Linked DNA regions of Ketobacter sp. MCCC 1A13808. The protein of the gene in region 1 interacts with the protein of each later gene in a pairwise test. Links are inferred from orthologs where the notes say so. Each region holds a gene or a part of one and is shown on either strand. Other genes may lie near its edges.

What was found.
Region 2: the proteins of secD (region 1) and pheT interact in binary tests that used the Escherichia coli proteins (3 or more experiments, as listed by UniProt). The link is inferred for Ketobacter sp. MCCC 1A13808 from one-to-one orthologs.

What each region holds. Positions count from the first base shown.
Region 1 is NZ_VRKW01000018.1:48,048-51,022, reverse strand. What follows is about bases 34-2,970. They hold secD (protein translocase subunit SecD), read left to right. Parts: upstream 34-539; coding sequence 540-2,402; downstream 2,403-2,970. Other genes in these bases: secF (protein translocase subunit SecF), read left to right, coding at 2,413-2,970; yajC (preprotein translocase subunit YajC), read left to right, coding at 134-469; tgt (tRNA guanosine(34) transglycosylase Tgt), read left to right, coding at 34-97. Also shown: more of tgt, read left to right, coding at 1-33; more of secF, read left to right, coding at 2,971-2,975. UniProt on the Escherichia coli protein: Part of the Sec protein translocase complex. Interacts with the SecYEG preprotein conducting channel. SecDF uses the proton motive force (PMF) to complete protein translocation after the ATP-dependent function of SecA.
Region 2 is NZ_VRKW01000005.1:266,930-269,995, forward strand. Bases 14-3,041 are described here. They hold pheT (phenylalanine--tRNA ligase subunit beta), read left to right. Parts: upstream 14-352; coding sequence 353-2,731; downstream 2,732-3,041. Other genes in these bases: pheS (phenylalanine--tRNA ligase subunit alpha), read left to right, coding at 14-285; ihfA (integration host factor subunit alpha), read left to right, coding at 2,734-3,039; FT643_RS12450 (MerR family transcriptional regulator), read left to right, coding at 3,017-3,041. Also shown: more of pheS, read left to right, coding at 1-13; more of FT643_RS12450, read left to right, coding at 3,042-3,066.

The sequences.
Region 1 (2,975 bases):
GGCCGGTTTGCGTAGTGCCATTGAAACGGGTACATTTGAGCGCTTTGTGGCTGACTTCTACCAACGGCGGGGCATTCCGGTGCCGGCGTTAGGCTGAATACTCTAATTTAACTGTAAACAACTTGAGGTAAGTATGAGCTTTTTTATAGCAGATGCTATGGCTGAACCAGGAGCCGTAGCGGCTCAACAGGGTAACCCGATGACGTTCTGGGGCATGATGATTGTCATGGTTGCCATATTCTATTTTATGATTATCCGGCCTCAATCCAAGCGTAACAAAGAACACAAGGCGTTGATGGGTGCACTAAGCAAAGGCGATGAAGTGGTATTGTCCGGCGGTATGATGGGCAAGGTGACTAAAGTTGTGGATGAATACGTTGTAGTGGACGTTGCGAACAACGTAGAAATTTCCTTTCAAAAAGCCGCTGTAACGGCAGTCCTGCCCAAAGGCACTTTGAAAAGCATTTAATGATCTGAATGGCGTCATCAAGGAAGATGGCCCGTAACGACCGACGACGAAAAGAATAGGGTCAACCCCCATGAATAAATATCCGCTGTGGAAGAACCTGGTGGTGCTGGTAGTCGCACTGTTTGGGTTGATTTACGCATTACCCAATTTGTATCCGGATGATCCGGCATTGCAGATAACCGCAAAAAAAGCCGGTGAAAAAACCAGCCAGGAACCGTTGGATCGCGCAGTGCAGGCGTTGGAAAAGGCGGGTATCGAGGTCAAACGATCGGGTTTGCTGGACGATTCCGCCTTAATCCGTTTTAACACGATTGATGACCAGATTAATGCGAAAGAAGTGGTTCAGGATACGCTGCACGAAAATTATGTGGTGGCCATGAATCTGGCGCCCAACACACCCGGATGGTTGAAAGAATTGGGTGCCGCTCCGATTAAGTTAGGCCTCGACTTGCGCGGTGGAGTGCACTTCCTGATGGAAGTGGATATGGAAAAGGCAACGCAAACCCGGCTGGACAACACCCTGAATGGCATCCGGGATCGGCTGCGAGAAGAGCGCATCCGTTATAAGCAGGCATCGCGGGAAGATAGCCAGATCCGGCTCAGTTTTACCAAAAGTGTCGATATCGATGCAGTGCGTACTATTCTGCGTTCCGAGTTTAAGGAGTTTTTGGTTCAGGAAGAAGAAGCCGATAATCAAACCACGCTGATGCTGTCGCTGTCTGAGCAGTCGGCAAAGGACATTAAAGATTATGCCATTAGCCAGAACTTAACCAGCTTGCGTAATCGTGTGAATGAGTTGGGGGTAGCAGAGCCGGTCGTTCAGCGCCAGGGTGCTGACCGCATTGTTATTCAGTTACCAGGAATCCAGGACACTGCGGAAGCAAAACGCATCATCGGTCGTGCAGCCAATCTGGAATTCCGTTTGGTGGATTGGGAAAATGATCCGCTTACCCGTCGCGCGCCCATTGGTTCCGAGTTTTTGAATATGCGGGGTACAGGGCAGCCGGTGTTGTTGAAAAAAGACGTAATCGTCACCGGCGATCGAGTTATTAACGCCAACACCGGGTTTGACGAAAACGGGCGGCCCCAGGTAAATATCGAGCTGGATACGGTCGGTGGCCGGCGCATGCTGAAACAAACCAGTAAGCACGTGAAAGATTCCATGGCAGTGGTGTTTATTGAACTCGAGCCGGAAAAACGTAAGGTGATGGAAGGTGGCGTTGAAATTGAAAAGATTTTCACTAAAGAAACCCGGGAAGTAATCAACGTCGCAACCATTCAGAGCTCACTGGGCTCAAGCTTCCGTATCACCGGGTTAGACAGCCCGGCAGAAGCGAAAGAGCTGTCTTTGCTGTTAAGAGCCGGTGCATTGGCGGCCCCCATGTATTTTGTGGAGGAGCGGACCGTCGGGCCCAGTTTAGGCCAACAGAATATCAAGGCGGGTCTGATGTCCCTGGTTGCGGGATTCTCGTTGGTTATGTTGTTCATGATCGCGTACTACAAGCTGTTCGGGCTGATCGCGAATACAGCACTGTTAATGAATTTGTTGTTACTGGTGGCGATCATGTCCATCATTCCTGGCGCGACACTGTCATTGCCCGGAATGGCCGGTATCGTATTAACCGTGGGGATGGCGGTGGATGCCAATGTCCTGATTTTTGCACGCATAAAAGAAGAAATGGCCAACGGCGTTTCACCCCATGCTGCGATCAATGCGGGTTACGATCGAGCTTTTCTTACTATTTTGGATGCGAACATTACTACGTTGCTGGTCGGGCTGGTCCTGTTTGCTTTTGGCTCCGGTCCCGTTAAAGGATTCGCAGTCACGCTGTCCATCGGCATACTCACTTCCATGTTTACAGCTATTGTCGGGACTCGCGCAATCGTGAATCTCATATACGGTGGCCGTGCATTGAAAAAATTAAGCATATAAAGAGGCCATCATGAATAAAACGACGACATTTAATTTCATGGGTGCCCGCCACATTATGGGGGCGATGTCCGTACTGCTTATTATCGGCTCCATTATTTCTATCTCAATTAATTTTCTTGAGCTGGGTCTGGATTTTACCGGTGGTACCCAGATTGAAGTGGAATACCCCCAAGCTGCGCAGTTGGAAGCCATTCGTGATGAATTAAAGGGCAGTGCATATCCCGATGCGACGGTTCAGCACTTTGGTCGCCCGGAGGAGGTTCTGGTTCGTGTTCCGCCAGTGGACGGTGAAGACAAAGACCAGGTTGGAGCACAAATTCTGCAGATATTGCAAGGCCATAGCGAAAGTGTCCGGCTAAAGCGTGTGGAATTTGTTGGTCCGCAGGTCGGCGAGGAGTTGAGGGATAAGAGTGGTACCGCGCTGATTCTTGCGTTGGGTTTAATGCTGATCTATATCACGTTGCGCTTTCGGTTTAAGTTTGCGGTGGGTGCGGTGATGGCTTTGTTCCATGACGTCATTATCACAATGGGCTTTTTCTCAGTGACTCGATTAACTTTCGACTTGACGGCCTT
Region 2 (3,066 bases), on another replicon or contig:
CCTTCTTACTTTCCGTTTACAGAGCCGTCTGCCGAAATGGATATCCAGTGTGTTATGTGCGAAGGCAATGGGTGCCGGGTTTGCAGTCATACTGGCTGGCTCGAGATCCTGGGTTGCGGCATGGTGCACCCGAAAGTATTTGAGCACGTTAAAGTGGATTCAGAAAAGTACACCGGTTTTGCTTTCGGTATCGGTATCGAACGCCTCACGATGTTGCGATACGGCGTCAATGATTTGCGTTTGTTTTTTGAAAATGACCTGAAGTTTCTCAGGCAATTTCGTTAGCAGGTCAATGGAAAGAAGACGATATTAACCGACGCAAATTAAGTAAAAGAATCAGGGGAAAATAGACATGCGCTTCAGTGAAAAGTGGCTCCGTGAGTGGGTTAACCCGGCGTTAAGTACTGACGAGCTGGTGGCTCAGATAACCATGGCAGGTTTGGAAGTGGACAGTGTTGAACCGGTCGCCGGTGAATTTAGCGGAGTCGTGGTAGCTGAAATTATCAGCACTGAACGGCACCCGGATGCAGCGAAGCTGCAGGTTTGCCTGGTGAATGCAGGGGACGCGGAACCATTGCAAATTGTGTGTGGCGCCTCTAATGCGCGCGCCGGAATAAAAATTCCCTGTGCTAAGATCGGCGCGGTATTACCTGGCGACTTTAAAATTAAACGTGCGAAATTGCGCGGTGTCGAATCGTTTGGCATGTTGTGCGCCGCCCAGGAGTTAGGCCTGGAAGAATCTTCCGACGGGCTAATGGAATTACCCGAAACGGCGCCAATAGGGCGCTCTATCGAAAGCTATCTGGCGTTGGATGACAAAGCAATCGACGTTGACCTGACGCCTAATCGAGGGGATTGTCTGGGCATTGCCGGTTTGGCGAGGGAAATTGGCGTGCTGAACCGGTGTGATGTTACTCCTGTGATTTGCAGGCCAGTAAAGCAAACCATTAATGACACTTTTAAAGTGGAAGTGGCCGCCGCACAGCAGTGTCCGCGTTATGTAGGCCGGGTGGTGCAGGGTGTCGACCTGATAAAGCCAACCCCGGTATGGATGGTAGAGCGGCTGCGACGCAGCGGTATCCGTTCGATTGACGCCGTGGTGGATGTGACAAATTACGTGTTGCTGGAATTAGGTCAACCGATGCACGCGTTCGATCTACACCAATTAAAGGGCGGTATTCACGTACGTATGGCAAACGAGGGTGAGCAGCTCACCTTGTTGGATGGTCAGACGATAACATTGGCTTCTGATGTATTGGTTATTGCGGATCAGGAACGTCCGTTAGCCATGGCGGGGGTGATGGGTGGTATAGGTTCCGGGGTCGGCAAATCAACTCGATCGATCTTCCTGGAAAGTGCATTCTTTGACCCTATTGCCATCGCAGGTAAAGCGCGTCGTTATGGACTGCATACTGATTCCTCCCATCGCTTTGAGCGCGGCGTTGATTTCGAGTTACAGCGTCACGCCATTGAGAGAGCAACTGCGTTGTTGCTGGATATCGTGGGTGGCGACGCCGGACCGTTGATCGAAGTCATGAGTGCCGAAAATATCCCGCACCTGCATTCCATTCAATTGCGTCGCGATCGAATCAATCGCATTTTGGGCTGTGACATACCGGATAACGACATTGAGGACATTCTCGGGCGCTTGGGGATGGATATGGTGTCCACGACAAACGGATGGCACATTGTACCGCCCAGCTACCGATTTGATATTCGCCTGGAAGTGGATCTAATCGAAGAATTGGGGCGGGTTTATGGTTACGATAACCTACCTACTTCCATGCCGATTCTGGATGCGTTTTCACCTCCCCGTGAAGAGTCTTTGATTCCCGTTTCACAGTTGAAAACTGTGTTGGTAGACCGTGGCTATCAGGAAGTGATTACCTATAGTTTTGTGGATAAAAAATACATTGAGCTGCTGACACCACAGCAACACTCGGTTGCGTTGGCCAATCCGATTTCAGCGGATATGTCTGAGATGCGCACTACGTTGTGGGCCGGTTTACTGAAAACGGCCAGTTATAATATTAATCGCCAACAACCTCGCTTGAAGCTTTTTGAACGGGGCTTAAATTTTCTGCAGGAGGAAACCGGGTTACAGCAAAAAGATTATCTGGCCGGTTTACTTTACGGTGGAGAGAGTGATGAAAGCTGGTTCGGAAAAGCCCGCCCGGTCGACTTCTACGATGCCAAGGGCGATGTAGAAGCGTTGTTGGCTTTGACCGGTGGAGAGCATGTTTATCGCTTTGAAAGTGGGGCTCATCCTGCTTTACATCCAGGCCAGACAGCTGTTATTAAGCGCGGTGATGAGGTGGTCGGATTCCTGGGCGCGTTGCATCCGAGCGTGCAGAAAAGCCTGGATTTACCACAGAAAGCTTTCCTATATGAGTTAGCTTTAGACGGAATTCGGTGCCGTAGCTTGCCCCAGTTCAAAGAATTGTCGAAATATCCGGAAGTTAGGCGCGATTTTGCAGTAATAGTTGATGAAAAGATTTCAGCACAGTCTATACTAAAAAATGTGCGCGAAATGGCTGGCGATTTGTTGACCGGACTCGTGCTGTTCGACGTCTACCAGGGTGATAATCTGGAAGCAGGCAAAAAGAGCATTGCTTTTGGAATCACGCTACAAGACCCGAACCGGACTTTGCAGGACGAAGACATCAACCCATTAGTGGAGCGGGTGGTTTCGCGCCTCAAAGAACTGTTCAATGTCACGTTGAGGGAATGAGGATGAGTGCGTTAACCAAGGCTGACTTAGCTGAAAAGCTATTCGAAGAACTTGGGTTGAACAAGCGTGAAGCCAAAGAAATGGTAGAACTGTTTTTCGAAGAAATTCGGGCTTCCCTTGAATCAAACGAGCATGTAAAACTCTCTGGATTCGGCAATTTCGATTTGCGGAATAAAAGGGAGCGTCCAGGGAGAAACCCCAAGACCGGCGAGGAAATTCCTATTTCGGCGCGACGCGTTGTTACGTTTCGTCCCGGTCAAAAGTTGAAGCAACGAGTGGAAGCCTATGCTGGAAGCAAGCAACAATAACGAACTACCAGCAATACCGGGGAAGCG